Regions from separate parts of the Arthrobacter sp. K5 genome, predicted to be linked through region 3. Evidence: riboswitches for the same ligand, from Rfam matches in the RefSeq annotation. Region 3 holds a riboswitch; each other region holds the start of a gene.
The links. Region 3 has a riboswitch for cyclic di-AMP ahead of ABRP34_RS15365 (NlpC/P60 family protein). Riboswitches for the same ligand answer to the same signal wherever they lie in the genome.

Region 1 (5,307 bases), 570 kb from region 3:
GGCGGCCAGGCCAACATCGTCGAGCTGTACATCTCCTATCTGCGCAAGAAGGTGGATGCCGTGCATCCGCCGATGATCCACACGGTCCGCGGCGCGGGCTACGTCATCAAGCCGGCAGAGTAGGCCGTGGCAAACCTTTCCGGTGCAGTCCGTACCCAGCGCCGAAGCTGGCTGAAGCCGGGCACCTGGCATCTCCGCACCCGCCTGGTCCTGGTGGCAATGGCGCTGCTCGTGGCCATCTGCGCTGCGATCGGCCTGTTCAGCTACGCCAGCATGGACTCATTTCTGACACGCCAGCTCGACGAGCAGCTCACCGGGGCCGCTGACAGGGCCCGGGACTTTGGCCGTCCGCCGCCCGGCGCCTCGGGCTACAAACCGGATCCCCTCGAAGGCCGGGGCCAGCGTGTGGGCACTCTTGCGGGCAGGATCCAGGCCGGCCAGGTCACCGCAGGATTCCTGGCCTCCGATGCCACCCGGAAGGCACTCTCCGCGGCAGACAACCAGGTTCTCCTGGCTCTGCGCCGCGACGGCGTCCCCGTCGACCGCACCCTGTCCACCGGCGCCTACCGGCTGGTTGCCGCCCAGACACCCTATGGCGACGTCATGGTGACAGGGCTCCCCCTGGCGGACAAGCAGAGCACCCTGACCTCGCTCGTCTGGACCATCACGATTGTCTCGCTGGGCGGACTCGTGCTGATCGGCCTGGCCGGGACGGTGCTCATCCGCCGCACCATGAAACCGCTGGAGCAGCTCTCCGAGGTGGCCACCCAGGTGTCGCGCCTGCCGCTGGACGCCGGTGAGGTGGCACTCGCCGTCCGCGTCCCGCCGTCGAACGCCCATCCGGGAACCGAAGTGGGCAGCGTGGGGCACGCCCTGAACCAGATGCTGGACAACGTCTCCAACGCGCTGGAAGCGCGGCAGGAAAGCGAAATGAAGGTGCGGCAGTTCGTGGCGGACGCCTCCCACGAGCTCCGGACGCCGCTCACCGCCATCCGCGGCTACACCGAGCTGATGCGCATGACCGAAAAGTTCACCCCGGACGGCCAGCGGTCCCTTGCACGCGTGCAGAGCCAGTCGGAACGCATGACCGCCCTGGTGGAGGACCTCCTGCTGCTGGCACGGCTCGACGAAGGCCAGCCGCTCAAGCTCAGCGAGGTTGACCTCACCCAGCTCGTCATCGAGACCGTCAGCGACGAAAAAGTCATGGCGCCGGACCGGGCGTGGCACCTCGACCTTCCCGAGGAACCCGTGTCGGTCCGGGGCGATGCCTCACAGCTGCACCAGGTCCTCGTGAACCTGCTCTCCAATGCCCGCAAGCACACCCCGCCCGGCACCACGGTGACCACCGGCGTGATGCGGTCGGCCGACGGCAGCGCTGTGATTACGGTCACGGACGACGGCGCCGGCATCCCGCCCGAATTCGTGGACAAGGTGTTCGCTCGCTTCGCCCGCGCAGACGCGTCACGGGCGACTCCGGCGCAGCCGCCACTGGCACCGGCATCCGCTGCGGCGAAGGGTTCTGCGGCCGGTGGCGCAACTGCGGGAACGGCCCTCCGTACCGCGGATCCACAGGGAGAACCGGGGGTCGCCTCGGCAGAGGGAACGAGCGGCCTGGGCCTGTCCATCGTGCAGTCCATCGTGGAGGCGCACGGCGGCACAGTGGAAGTCACATCCCGGCCGGGCCGGACAGAGTTTGCCGTCCGGCTGCTCATGCAAGGCGCCGCGCCGGCCTCGTGATTCCCGTTACCTAAATGTGACTTAATCAAAAGCCTCCTGTACCGTCGATGGAGTGCGGCCGCCACTAGAGCCGCATGTCCGGATTGACGCCCAGCTCTGCCGCTTCCCGGATTCCGCTAGATCAGGCAGAGGCGGGGGAACCAGAGTCCCGGGCTTTCCGCATCAGCCCTTGGGGTGAAGCCGACACGTGAATTTTCCGTGCGGCCGGATGACCTCATCCGAACCCGACAGCTAACTCCGCAGGTGTTGAGAGGCAATCAACCATGTCTGAATTTAAGACTCAGGCGCGCCCTGAACGCGCCTCCAAGCAGTCCGGCAGCAAAATTTCACGTCATCGGGCCGATCCTGCCCAGCCCAAGACTGCACTTGGCCGTTTCGCCGCAGGCCTGCCTACCTTCGGACGCCGGGCAGCCGTCCTGACCACTGCGGCCGCCGTGCTCGTTGGCGTCGGCGCCGCAGGCCAGGCGGCCGACCAGGCTGCCCCTTCCGCCGCCGTATCGTCCGTGGCCACCGCTGACAGCGGGCAGACGCTGAGCTTCGACAGGTCGCTGATCTCCGCCCTCCCGGCCCCGTCCGCGGCGTCCATCGCTCCGCAGTCCTCGTCCCAGGATGCCGCCGCAACCAAGGCCGCCGCCGCCGCCAAGACCGCCGCTGCGAAGACGGCCGCTGCGAAAGCGGCTGCGGCAAAGGCAGCCGCCGCCAAGGCGGCCGCTGCTAAGAATGCCGCCGCTGCCAACGCCGCCGCGGTTGCCAAGGCCAACGCCGCGGCCGCTAAGGCTGCTGCGGCCAAGGCCGCCGCTGCCAAGGCTGCCGCCGCCGCCAGGGCCAAGGCTGCCGCACCTGTTGCCCTGAATGATCCCGCCGGTGCCCAGGCCTACGCGGCCAGCAAGCTGGGCTCCTTCGGCTGGTCCGCCCACCAGATGCAGTGCCTGAAGCGGCTCTGGACCAAGGAATCGGAATGGCGCACCACGGCCACCAACGCCAGCAGCGGCGCCTACGGCATCGTCCAGTCGCTGCCTGCCGAAAAGATGGCGACCGCCGGGGCGGACTACCGCACCAACTACCGCACCCAGATCAACTGGGGCCTGGACTACATCAAGGAGCGCTACGGCTCCCCGTGCGGTGCTCTGAACTTCCACCTCGCCCACAACTGGTACTGACCGGTTGCCGCAGCCACACCGGCTGACGGCGAGCATTTCTGCACCGCTTTAGGGTGACCGCCTAGGTGTGCCAAGGGCCCCGGATCCGCCAGGATCCGGGGCCCTTCTGCGTCCCTGCTCTTCCTCGCGCAGGCAGAGTGGTGCAGAAATGCAGGCCTCAATGTCCACCGCACCGACGACAACCACACAGGGGGCGCAGAAATGCGGCAACCACCGCTGATGATGACGGCCGGCGAACGCCGAAGCCACATCCACAGCCCGTGCACAGCTTCGCCCTAAAACCCTCATAACAGCGGCCGCCACTGTTGATGCATGACCATCACTGACCAGGCCTCAGGAACCCAGCCGCACCCACCTCTGCATACGCCGCCGCACGCGCTCCACGGAACCGGCGCGGCCGGACACGCCCCGGCGCAGACCCTCACCAGGCACACGCGGCGGTCCCCCATCGACATCGCCACCGCGGTACCGGTGCTGGACGTGACCATCCCGGTCTACAACGAGGAACGCGACCTGGAGGAGTGCCTGCGCCGGCTGCACGCTTACCTGCGCGGTATGTTCCCGCACTCGTTCCGCATCACCGTTGCCGACAACGCGAGCACAGACGGCACGCTCAAGGCCGCCGAGCGGGTGGCGCGGGAACTCCGTGAGGTCACCGTGGTGCACCTCGAGGAGAAGGGCCGCGGCAACGCTCTGCGCAAAGTCTGGCTGGCCTCGCCGTCACCCGTCCTGGCCTACATGGACGTGGACCTCTCCACCGACCTGGCCGCGCTGGGCCCGCTCCTGGCGCCGCTCATCTCCGGCCACTCGGACCTGGCCATCGGCACCCGGCTGACCCGCAACTCCCGGGTGGTCCGCGGGCCGAAGCGCGAATTCATCTCCCGCAGCTACAACTTCATGCTGCAGTCCCTGCTGGGCGCACATTTCAGTGATGCACAGTGCGGTTTCAAGGCCATCCGGGCTGACATCGCCCAGCAGATCCTCCCACACACCATGGACACCGCCTGGTTCTTCGACACCGAACTGCTGGTCCTCGCGGAACGGTGCGGCCTACGCGTCCACGAGGTGCCGGTGGACTGGACGGACGACCCCAACTCCAGCGTGGACATCGTCCAGACGGCCCTCGCCGACGTCCGCGGCATCGCCCGGCTCAGCAAAGACATGGTCACCGGCCGCATCCCCGTCGCCGAACTCCGTGCTGCCTTGGCCCGCGGCCCCCTCCCCGCCGCATCACGCAGCCAGGAGCAAAGCCCGGGCAGCAGCCTGTTCGGCCAGCTGGTGCGGTTCGGCACGATCGGCGTGGCATCCACTCTGGCGTATCTCGTTCTCTTCTACCTCTGCCGCAACCTGATGGACCCGCAGCTGGCCAACCTGCTGGCCCTCCTCACCACAGCCGTGGCCAACACCGCTGCGAACCGCCGTTTCACGTTCGGCATCGCCGGCAACAGTGGCGTTGCCCGCCACCATTTCGAGGGGCTGCTGGTTTTCGGGATCGGGCTCGCCCTCACGTCCGGAGCGCTCGCCCTGGTCCACAGCGGCGCACTGCCGGGAGGCACGACGCCGGACCGCTGTCTTGAGCTGGCGACCGTCACCGCCGCGAACCTCGCGGCCACCGCGGTGAAGTTCCTGCTGTTCCGTCTGTGGGTTTTCCGACGGCGGCCGGTCCCCGCCAACGCTCCCGCCGATCCTGCCGCCTCCGAGGCATCCCTCCCGCAGGCATCCGTCCCGACCACAGAAACGGCAGAGTCATGAGCACCACTGTCACTCCCCCCAACCAGACGGCAGACCAGACCGAAGCACGCGAGCCGGCGAAAGCCGCGTCGGCCGCACCCGGCAAGCCCAAAGACACCCCGGCGCGAACCCGCCGGACCGGCAGGGCGTCCCGGCTGCTGCTGGGAAACCAGCCCCGCTGGATCCGCCCCTCGGCGGCGGCGCTGCTGGCGTTCACCGCCGTCCTCTACTTGTGGAACCTCGAAGCCACGGGATACGCCAACTCCTTCTATGCAGCGGCCATCCAGGCAGGCACCAAGGACTGGACGGCGCTGCTGTTCGGCTCCCTCGACGCCGGAAACGCGATCACCGTCGACAAGCCCCCGGCTGCGCTGTGGATTCCCGCCCTCGTGGGCCGGGTCTTCGGCTTCTCGCCGCTGAGCATGCTGGTGCCGCAGGCACTCATGGGCGTGGCCGCCGTCGGACTCCTGTACCTGACGGTCAAGCGCATATCCGGACCCGCGGCGGGACTGCTGGCCGGCGGCGTGCTGGCGCTGACTCCGGTGGCCGCGCTGATGTTCCGGTTCAACAACCCCGACGCGCTGCTCACCCTGTGCCTGGTGCTGGCCGCCTACCTGGCCACCCGGGCCATCGAAAAGGCCGGCTGGAAGTGGCTGGCCGCCGCCGGTGCAGTCATCGG
Region 2 (5,307 bases), 720 kb from region 3:
GGTCCAGGAAGTCAGGGATCCAGCGCCCGCTCGCCTTGACGCGCTCGGCCCGCTCCAGCGCTGCCGGGGAGAAGAGGCCCAGCCACAGCCCGCCGTCGGAGGCGAAGTTCTTCTGCGGTGCGAAGTAGTAGACGTCCGTCTGGGCCACGTCGACGTCAAGGCCGCCGGCAGCCGAGGTAGCGTCCACCAGCACCAGTGCGCCCTCGTCGGCGCCATTCACCCGCTGGACGGGCGCGGCAACACCCGTTGAGGTCTCGTTCTGCGGCCAGGCGTAAACGTCAACGCCCGCCTCGGCCTTGGGGGCGGGGCAGGTGCCGGGCTCGGACTTGATGATGGAGGATTCCGCAAGGAACGGCGCCTTGTTGGTGGCCGCGGCGAACTTGGACCCGAATTCGCCGAACGACAGGTGCTGCGCCTTCTGTTCCACCAGGCCGAAGCTGGCGACATCCCAGAACGCGGTGGAACCGCCGACACCCAGGACCACTTCGTAGCCTTCGGGGGCACGGAAGAAAGTGCTGAGGCCTTCGCGGACGGAGCCAACGAGGTTCTTCACCGGGGCCTGGCGGTGGGACGTGCCAAGGAGCGTCGTGGCGGCTGCGGAGAGCGCCTCGATCTGCTCCGGCCTGACCTTGGAGGGACCGGCGCCGAACCGTCCGTCCTTGGGCAGGAGGTTTGCGGGAATAGTGATGCTGGTGTCGCTCACAGTGGCTCCAATTTTCGGCATGGAAATGCGGTTCGGCTGGGTCGGGGCGATGGCCGGCAGACAACCTTGACCGCCACGTCGACCCTCCTTATTCTGCCCGAAGCGCCGATACCGGAGGAACACGCCCCCGTCATAGTCCAGTCACTGAGACAGTGCCCGCCGCCCGCCCTGCGAATTATCCGGACTAATTCAAAATAGGCTAAGCTGGCACTGAACGTACGGGCAGACAGCCGGTGCTGCGCCGCCGTCGGATATACGACCGCCGCTGCAGCTTGCCGGATCCCGGTGCGGCGGGCCCGCGGTACGGTGGGACGGACACAAATACTGTGCTCGAGGAGCTGAGCTGAATGACGGATCTGATCGACACCACGGAGATGTACCTTCGCACCATTCTGGAGCTGGAGGAAGAGAACATCGTGGCGCTTCGGGCACGCATCGCCGAACGCCTCCGCCACTCGGGCCCCACCGTTTCCCAGACCATCGGCAGGATGGAGCGCGACGGCCTAGTCGTCGTCTCCAATGACCGCCACCTTGAACTGACCGAAGTGGGCCGGAAGCGCGCCACCGAGGTGATGCGCAAGCACCGGCTCGCCGAACGCCTCCTCGCCGACGTCATCGGCCTCGACTGGGCCTACGTGCATGACGAGGCCTGCCGGTGGGAGCACGTCATGAGCGAACGGGTGGAGCGCAGGATTTACGAATTGCTCGACCACCCCACAGAGTCGCCGTACGGCAACCCGATCCCCGGCCTTGCGGCGCTGGGCGGGCCGCCTGCCAGCCCCTTTACGGACGGGGTGGTGAGCCTGCTCGATGCCATGACCGGCTACGGCCCGGAATCCCAGGTCACCGTCATCCGTCTGGCAGAACCCATCCAGGTGGAGCCGGAGCTGCTGCTCCAGCTGGATGAAGGCGGGATCCGGCCCGGCGCTGCCGTCTCGCTGGAGCGTGTGGGGGAGTACATCTCTGTCCGCGTGCCCGGTTTCGAAGGTGCCCTTGAGCTGCCGCCGGAAGTGGCTGCGCACGTGTTCGTGCGAGTCGGCTAGCTTCTCAACAGCCCCTCGGGGCCCATGACGCATCTGTCTGACATCTGCAGGCAGGATGACCTACCACTTTTGCACAGTGAATATAACGGAATTATTACTGTGCCTTTTAATCGCCTATAGTTAAACGGCAACGCCGATACACAAGCGTTACCTGATCTGGAGCCGAACCCTGCCAGCAGATCAGCAGCACGAGTCACCCACTGGCAGGGGCGGGGGAACCACAACCGGCTGTTTCTAACAGCCTTGGGGTGAAGTCCGCAGCAGCAAGTCTCTTCCGCAGAAGGAATCCTCCTGGGATACCCCTGTGCCGGAATGGCTTGTTACGGCGGACCGGGTCCGAACTCTCTGACCCGAATCCGACAGCTAACTTCGCAGGCTATCCAGAGAGGAAACAGTACTTGTCCATGCAGAATGCCCGGGGCCGCCGCCGCGCGTCCGGTCCCGCTCCGGAGCCGCGCCTCGCGGAGGCCATTGCCGCGGACCGTCCCCGGGACGCCCAGCGTGAAGCGCGCCGTCGCCGCCGGGGTCCGTTCCGGCAGGTTACGGATTTCGCCTCGGCCAGCGGCGTTGGGCAAAAAGCCGGCGTAGCCCTTGCCGCCACGGGCCTGCTGCTGACTGTGACCGTCCCCGCCACCAGTCCTGTTCTTGCCGCCGGAGAGCAGCAGGGAGAGGCGTCCGCGTCCGTTGCCTCCCCGGCCCAGCCCAAAGTCTCGGCTGAAGCGGCGGCAAAGATCGACTTCAGCCGCACGTCCGTCTCCACCACCGGTGACCCGGACGGAAAGCTCAAGCAGCTCCTGAGCGCCCAGTCGGCCGGCAGCATCAGCCGTTCGGCGTCGGTGGGCACCTTGGGTGGCCCGCTGACCACGCTGGTCAAGTCCTCGCCGTTCGGTTACCGGGTCAGCCCGATCACCGGCGGCGCCGGCGAGTTCCACCGCGGCCAGGACTTTGCCGCCCAGTGCGGCACCGAGGTGCTGGCCGCAGCCAGCGGCACTGTGACATTCTCGGGGTGGCACCCGTACGGGGGAGGCAACCGCGTGGTGATCGACCACGGCAACGGCCTCGAGACCACGTATAACCACCTGTCGTCCTCCAGCGTCCAGGTTGGCCAGAAGGTCACCCGCGGCGAAGTAATCGCCCTCAGCGGGACCACAGGCGCCTCCACCGGCTGCCACCTCCACTTCGAGGTGATGATCAACGGGGACGTCGTTGATCCCACCGGCTGGCTCTGAGCCAAGCCGAGTGAGCACTCTCATTCCTGTGACACGCCGTGACCTGAATGTGACATTGGCTCCGAACTGCTGTACCGTCTAAACCGCGTCAACTTTTCCGAAGTTGACGCTCTTGAGTGGATTGCCTAACTCTGCCACCGCTCAAGGTCCGTTCGCATTACATCGTCTGGCAGGGGCGGGGGAACCAATTTTGGTCTTCGCAAGAAGGCCTTGGGGTTAAGTCGCAATGCTTCCCAGGAAGCGGAGCGGCCGGGTGACTCCCATCCGAATCCGACAGCTCACCTCGTAGGCATTGGGAGAGGCTACCTTCGTGTCTTCACGCCACAATGCCGCGCGCCACCGCGCGCACACGGTTCGTATGAACCCGTTGGACTCCGTGTCCAAAGCGGTTAGCGCCAATGCCGGCACAGTAGGTCGCCAGGCAGCTGTTATCGCAGCTGCTTCAGGACTCATCCTGAGTGTTGGCATGCCTGCCAACGCAGCCGACGCCAACATTGGTGTTTCCGCCTCCTCGGAGACCGGTTCCCAGGCATCGCAGCTTGCTGTGACCGCCGCACCCACCGCCACTGTCTCCTTCGAGCGCCCTGCCGTCACCACGGTGGCAGCCCCGGTCGCCGAAACCATCGCTCCCCAGTCGAACGATGAGAGCCAGACGGCCGACGCAAGCCAGGCCGGCAGCGAGATCGCAGGTGCGGCCCTGGCCGTCACCGCCAAGTCCACCGATGGTGCGGCCTCCGCCGCAGCTTCCGGGCTGGCTGCAATCGCGTACACCGGCATTGGCAGCCCCTACGTCTGGGGCGGTACCACGCCCAGCGGCTGGGACTGCTCCGGCTTTACCCAGTGGGTTTACGCTCAGGCAGGCATCAGCATTCCCCGCGTCAACGCGTGGAACGCCATGAAGCCCACTTCAACGCCTGCTCCCGGCGACCTGGTCATGCAGAACGGCGGCGCCCACGTGGGCATCTACGTCGGCAACGGCATGATGATCAGCGCGCTGAACCCCTCGCAGGGCACTCTCCTGCACGCGGTGTCCGCAACGGGCACGTCCGCTTTTTACACCCTTCGCTAAGAATCCGATTCGAGGCGGGCCGGCTTACCCCCAAGATGCCGGCGCGTCGATAACCCATGGCCTGCTACCGCGGTCCGTGGAACACGAAAGAGAGAAATTAATGACTACACGTGCGACCATTGCACGGCACCGCGCCGAGGTCACCAAGACCAACTCGCTGGCTGTCATTGCCAAGGCCGTCGGCGACAACGCCGGTGGCGTGGGCCGCCAGGCTGCAGTTATCGCTGCTGCGTCCGGTCTTGTCCTGACCAGCGGCATCGCCGCCAACGCCGCTGAGACCAACGTTCAGCGCGAATCCGCCGCGGCCTCCACGCTGGAAGTCCAGTCCGCTGCACCGGCCAACATCTCCGCTGCTTCCAGCATCGCCATCTCCTACGAGAAGCCTGCTGTCTCCACCACGCCGGCTCCCGTCGTCGAGGCCCCCAAGCCTGTTGTCAAGGTCCAGGAAGCCGCTCCCGCCGTTGAGGCCCCGGTTGCCGACGCCGCCCCGGCCGTCCAAGCCGCCGCCGCCGTCGAGACCGCTGCCCCGGCAGCGCCGAAGACCACTGCCGCCAGCGGCAAGGGCGCTGCAATCGCTGCTGCGGCCTACGCCCAGCTGGGTGTCTCCCAGGACTGCACCGCGCTGGCTACCAACGCACTCGCCGCCGTAGGCGTCCACTACCACGGCTGGCCGGCCGGCTACCTGTCACTCGGCCGCACCGTCAGTGCTGCTGAAGCCCGGCCGGGCGACCTCGCCTACTACCAGAACGGCGGCATGGGCCTGGCCCACATCGCTGTGTACGTCGGCAACGGCCAGGCCGTCCACGGCGGCTGGAACGGCGGAACCACGGCCCTGTTCAGCGTGAACGTCGGCTCCGGCCCGGTCTTCATCCGCGTCGGCGGCTAAGACATCCAAAGCCTTCAAAAGGACCCCCGCCAGTTGGCGGGGGTCCTTTTTTGCCTTGCGTCCGCATGAATTTTGGGGACACACCCTGACGATGCTTGTGTTCGATTCGCTCATCTGCCTAGTGAGTGTTTACTCTTATGGTGTCGATCCATAGCCCGGACATGCAGAGGGCAGCCGGCCCTCGCGCCTCTGCCGGGTGCGGCCGTGAAGAGGTATGTGCATGCGCACACTCGTTCTGAATGCTGGATATGAACCGCTGGCGGTAGTGACATTCCGCCGGGCGCTGGTCCTTGTGCTCACCGGAAAGGCAAGCGTGGTGGCCGAAGGCGACGATCCTGTCGTCGGGCCGCAGGACATCATGGGCCGTCCGTCCGTGA
Region 3 (5,307 bases):
GCTCAAGGACACCGAGGTCACGCCGCTGTTCGTCACCGGCCGGACCAAGTCCGTGGATTCCTTCCGGGAGAAGATCGCCCGGACCGAGGAGCCGCTGGAACCCGGCGGCCCGCGGCTCCTGAAGTTCCCGGACCCGTTCCGGACCCTCAACGACATGGTCGGCGTCCGTGTAATTACCAAGCTCCCGGCGGAGAACGCCCTGGTGGCCAACCTGATCAAGCGCCAGAGGCACCTGTTCGACTGCCGCGGGGACCGTGAAAAGGACATCGGCTCGATCGAGTCCGGAACGTACGGTTACTCCAGCCGGCACCTGATCCTGCGCACCATCCAGAACGACGTAGTGAAGAACTACCAGCAGGTGTTCAACCCGGAGGTCCAGCCCAACGGCAGCTACTTCTTCGAATGCCAAATACGAACCGTCTTCGCGCATGCCTGGAGCGAGATCGAGCACGACATCCGGTTCAAGGCCGAGGACCCGCGGGCCTGGACGCCGCACTTCGACCGGCAGTTCACGGCCACCGCCGCCATGCTGGAGACCGTGGAGACCGCCTTCGCCGACCTGCATGAACGCTACGAGGAGGTCCGAAGCTACTGGGACCTGGACGGTGAGGGCGCGGCACAGCTCACCCCCAACCGCATCCGCGACGTCTGGCGCACCCTGCTCCCGCACGTGGACCGTAAAGTAGATGACGACTGGGGATGGGCGGCCGAACTCCTGGCGGCCCACGGACTCAAACAGACCGTCCAGCTGGCCGGACTGCTCAGCGCCAACCGGATCACCGAGGTCCGCCGGGCCCTGGACCACCGCTACTCCCCCGGACCGGACCGCCTGCTGGATGACCTCCTGCTGTGGCAGTACGGCACCAAACACATCGACCTCACCGCTGAGGCGCCCGACGCCGTTCCCCACCCGCGGCGCGACAGCCTCCTGCGGCGGCTGAAGCAGATCGAGCGCTACCGCCAGACCAAGAAATAGAGTTTCATGAAGCCCGAACAGCTCCAGTCCGTCCGGGCCACGCTCCGTTCCCCGCGGCGCCTCAAGACCGAGGCCCTCGCCGGACTGGTGGTGGCCCTCGCCCTCATTCCTGAAGCCATCGCGTTCTCTGTGATCGCCGGCGTGGACCCCCGGATCGGACTGTTCGCCTCCTTCACCATGGCGGTCACCATTTCTTTCGTGGGCGGCCGGCCCGCCATGATCTCGGCCGCAACAGGCGCCGTCGCCCTGGTGATCGCGCCGCTGATGCGCAGCCACGGACTGGACCACCTGATCGCCGCGGTAATCCTTGCCGGGGTCTTCCAGATCCTGCTCGCCGTCCTGGGCGTCACCCGGCTCATGCGCTTCATCCCGCGCTCGGTGATGGTGGGCTTCGTGAACGCGCTGGCCATCCTCGTGTTCATGGCCCAGCTGCCGGAACTGCTCGGCGTTCCGTGGCCCGTCTACCCGCTGGTGGCCGCCGGCCTGCTGATCGTGGTCGGCCTCCGCCGCATTACGACGGCGGTGCCGTCACCGCTGGTGGCTATCGTCCTCCTGACGGCCCTCGCCGTGATGGCCGGGATCGACGTCCCCACCGTCCAGGACAAGGGCCAGCTGCCGGAAAGCCTGCCCACACTCTTCATCCCGAATGTGCCCCTGACGTGGGAAACCTTCCAGACCATCGCACCGTTCTCGCTGTCCATGGCGCTCGTGGGGCTCCTGGAATCCCTGATGACAGCCAAACTGGTGGACGACATCACCGATACCCGCTCCAACAAGACCCGCGAATCCTGGGGACAGGGCGTAGCCAACATCGTCACAGGCTTCCTGGGCGGCATGGGCGGCTGCGCCGTGATCGGGCAGACGATGATCAACGTCAAAGGCTCCGGCGCCCGGAGCCGGGTGTCCACGTTCCTCGCGGGCGTCTTCCTGCTGGTACTGGTGGTGACCCTGGGTGACATCGTGGGCCTCATCCCCATGGCGGCGCTGGTGGCGGTGATGATCTTCGTCTCGGCCATCACGTTCGACTGGCACTCTGTTGCACCGGCAACGCTTAGGCGGATGCCCAAATCAGAAACCGCGGTCATGCTGATCACTGTCGGCACGGTGGTGGTCACGCACAACCTGGCGATCGGCGTCGGGGTGGGGGTGCTGGCAGCGATGGCGATGTTCGCCCGCCGGGTGGCCCATTTCGCCACCGTGGAGCGGACGGAAGTGGAGCTCAACGGCCGGACGGTGGCCACCTACACCGTGGACGGCGAACTGTTCTTCGCCTCCTCCAACGACCTCTACACCCAGTTCAACTACGCCCGCGACGCCGAGCCGGACATCGGGGGCGTGGTGATCGACCTGCACGCCTCGCACCTGTGGGATGCCTCCACCATCGCCGTGCTGGACGCCGTCACGGAGAAATACCGCAGGCACGGCCGCGAGGTGGAACTGATCGGCCTCAACTCGGCCAGCCTCCAGATGCGGGAGCGGCTCGCCGGCAAGCTCCGCGCCGCAGAGTGAGGTTCACCACACAAATCGGACCTCGATCCCTTACCTGACGCGGGCCGCGGCGGAATAAGCGACACACCCCCGTTACCCTAATGTGACATTTGGCGAAGCCTCCCGTACCGTGAAAAACGTGCCTTTTTCACCGATGAGGCACTCCCGCGCTGATTGCCTAACTCTGCCGCAGCCCGAGGAACCAACCGAAGACCCATGTCCGGCAGAGACGGGGAAACCACTTTTCGGCCTGCTTGAAGCGGGCCTTGGGGTGAAGCCGCACAGTTCCTGACCACGTTCAGGACCGCGGCCGGGTGCCTCCCATCCGAATCCGACAGCTCACCTCGCAGGCATCGGGAGAGGCTTCTTCATGTCGTTCCGCTTTATTTCTGGCCGCCGTGCTGCGGCCGCCCACTCCAATCCGTTCACCCGCATTGCCTCCGCAAATTCCGGTCTCGGCCGCCAGGCAGCCGTGATCCTCGCGGCCTCCGGCCTGGCGTTCACGGGAACCGTTGCGGCCAACGCCGGCGGCGCCGCCCCGGCCCAGCCGGCGCAGGCTCCGGCCGCCGCCCCCGAGGCCGCCAGCCAGGTGCAGGCTCCCCTGAACGCTGCTTCCAGCGTCAAGATCGAGTTTGAACGCACCGCGGTCAAGTCGGCCCCGGCTCCCGTGGTGGCAGCACCCGTCGTCGAAAAGCCGGTAGCGAAGAAGGCCGCGGCACCCGCCGCCGCCCCGGTTGCCGCGCCCGCCAAGGCTGCAGCTGCGCCGGCCGCCGCACCGAAGGTCACCGTCAAGGCCGCGGCTCCCGCGCCGAAGGCCCCCGTCCAGGCTGCGGCAGGCGTCAACGCAACCATGCTGGCTTCGGCCTACGCCCAGATCGGCATCACACAGGACTGCACCGCCATGGTGGAGAAGGCCCTCGGTGCCGCCGGCATCCGCGTGGGTGACCTCGCCCCGATGCAGTTCCTGAGCCACGGCAAGGTGGTCTCCACCCCGCAGCCCGGCGACATGGTGGTCCAGTCCGGCCACGTGGCCATCTACGCCGGCGCCGGCAAGGTCATCAGCGGCGGCATGAACGGCATCAACGCCACCATGGCCCACCCGCTGTCCTGGCTCACTGCCACCGGCCCCGTCACGTTCGTTCGCGCGGCCTAGCAAAAGCTGAAAAACCGCCGTGTTCCGCTGCCTTGGGGGCGGCGGAACACGGCCACCCCAAGGTGCTCCCACCTTTCTACAAGGATCGTGGAACACACTGGCTATGCCTGATGAAAGACCGCAGTCTCCAGCTGCGAGTCAGGATCGCCGGGTCCGGATTGTCCCCCATGCATTCCGGATCCGGTGCCTGCTTTAAGAGGCAGCAGGGTCTTAAAAAGGCAACAGCTCCGCCTCAGCCCCTGACCGTGCGGTTCCGCCCCTGTGATTTGGCTTCATAGAGGGCGACGTCGGCGGCCGCGATCACCTCGTCGAGGTCCGCGGTTGTCGCATTGTAGGTGGAAATGCCGTAGCTGACGGTCGGCATCCGCAGCAGTTCCGGTATGTGCTGCTCTGCCAGCCTCCTGCTGATTTCGCCCGCGATGATTTCCGCGCTCTTGGGGCCTGCACCCGGAAGCAGGAGGATAAACTCCTCGCCGCCGTAGCGCCCGGCGACGTCCGTGGACCGGGCCGACGCGCTGCACGCGTTGGCAAACGCCTGCAGCGCAAGGTCGCCCGCCGCGTGGCCGAAGGTGTCGTTGACCGACTTGAAGTGGTCCAGGTCCGCGAGGATCAGCGAGCCGCCGCTGTTGGCTGCCTTGCTGCGTTCCAGTTCCTGGGCGGCCGCTTCCAGGAAAGCGCCTCGGTTAAGCAGGCCGGTCAGCCCGTCCTGCGTGGCGACCGTTCGGAGCGCCCGCGTCTGCTGCTCGGTGCTCAGCCCCGCCATGCTGAAGGAAACCACCACCAGCAGCACCATGGTGACCATGGTGGTCACCGCGGACCCGAAGTAGGTGGAAAAAACAGGACCGCTTGGCCCTTCGATAAGGAACACCACCAGACGGCAAAAGTAGAAGACGGCCACCCCGCCCGCTGCGATGGCCATGGGAATCCTCACCCGGGAGTACCCGGGTTCAAGCCGCCACAGCTCGTGCGAGGCCAGGCCGATCAGTGTGGCCATGGATGCCAGGAAGACTGCACCGCCTGCCCAGGTATTGGATCCCGGGCTGTCGATGCCGGCCGCGGCGCCGGCGATGACCGGCAGCGCGGTGGACAGCCACAGATTGTGCTTCAGGTTCCGGAGGGAACGCGCCCCGGCCCAGACCCCTGCCGCGCCGGACACCAGCAGGAAATTACCCAGCGGATTGGCCCAGACCTGCTGCGGCGTGCCGTTGAGGAGGAATGACGCGGAACCGGAGAGGAACAGGAGCAGGGCGGCGCACCACCAGGCGCTGTAGGGCGAGCGGGTGCTGCGGAAGGTCGAAAAATAGAACAGCAGCGCCAGAACCAAGGCCATCGCCGCGAAAGCAACCCGCAGTGTTGCCGTGTCTAGGATCATTCTGTCCCCTTGAATCCCGATCCGGTGCAATCCAGTATCGCACCGGGAGCGCCCGGGGTCCCGGTGTGCCGCGGAGAATTTCCCGGGGACGACACATTTGTCAGACATCAGTTCACGAACTGGGCCGTAGTGCCCCTCCGGTGCCAGCATTATTGAATGCTTGAGGCAACAAAAGACCCCGTACCCGCTTCCTCGGCCACGGAGGCCGGCGCCGCACCCCTGAATCCGGCCCTCGCCGCGGAGGCCAGGATCGCCCGCGTCGCGGTGACCGTCTTCCCCCTCCTGGTGCTCGCAGCCGGCGTTGCCGGGTTCCTGCTT

Region 1: another riboswitch for cyclic di-AMP. It lies ahead of ABRP34_RS18050 (hypothetical protein); the one in region 3 lies ahead of ABRP34_RS15365 (NlpC/P60 family protein).
Region 2: another riboswitch for cyclic di-AMP. It lies ahead of ABRP34_RS18720 (M23 family metallopeptidase); the one in region 3 lies ahead of ABRP34_RS15365 (NlpC/P60 family protein).

Annotation. Positions count from the first base shown of each region.
Region 1 is NZ_CP159279.1:3,954,901-3,960,207, reverse strand. Features, by position in the region: gene ABRP34_RS18060 (response regulator transcription factor) at 1-123, shown strand, start outside; gene ABRP34_RS18055 (HAMP domain-containing sensor histidine kinase) at 127-1,737, shown strand; cyclic di-AMP (ydaO/yuaA leader) riboswitch at 1,832-1,995, shown strand; gene ABRP34_RS18050 (hypothetical protein) at 2,001-2,897, shown strand; gene ABRP34_RS18045 (bifunctional glycosyltransferase family 2/GtrA family protein) at 3,210-4,649, shown strand; gene ABRP34_RS18040 (glycosyltransferase family 39 protein) at 4,646-5,307, shown strand, end outside.
Region 2 is NZ_CP159279.1:4,101,847-4,107,153, forward strand. Features, by position in the region: gene serC (phosphoserine transaminase) at 1-703, opposite strand, end outside; gene ABRP34_RS18715 (metal-dependent transcriptional regulator) at 1,051-1,746, shown strand; cyclic di-AMP (ydaO/yuaA leader) riboswitch at 1,897-2,139, shown strand; gene ABRP34_RS18720 (M23 family metallopeptidase) at 2,151-2,975, shown strand; cyclic di-AMP (ydaO/yuaA leader) riboswitch at 3,088-3,281, shown strand; gene ABRP34_RS18725 (C40 family peptidase) at 3,442-4,044, shown strand; gene ABRP34_RS18730 (NlpC/P60 family protein) at 4,145-4,930, shown strand; gene ABRP34_RS18735 (HNH endonuclease) at 5,151-5,307, shown strand, end outside.
Region 3 is NZ_CP159279.1:3,379,986-3,385,292, reverse strand. Features, by position in the region: gene ABRP34_RS15375 (RelA/SpoT domain-containing protein) at 1-976, shown strand, start outside; gene ABRP34_RS15370 (SulP family inorganic anion transporter) at 983-2,485, shown strand; cyclic di-AMP (ydaO/yuaA leader) riboswitch at 2,630-2,831, shown strand; gene ABRP34_RS15365 (NlpC/P60 family protein) at 2,835-3,617, shown strand; gene ABRP34_RS15360 (GGDEF domain-containing protein) at 3,850-4,989, opposite strand; gene ABRP34_RS15355 (bile acid:sodium symporter family protein) at 5,146-5,307, shown strand, end outside.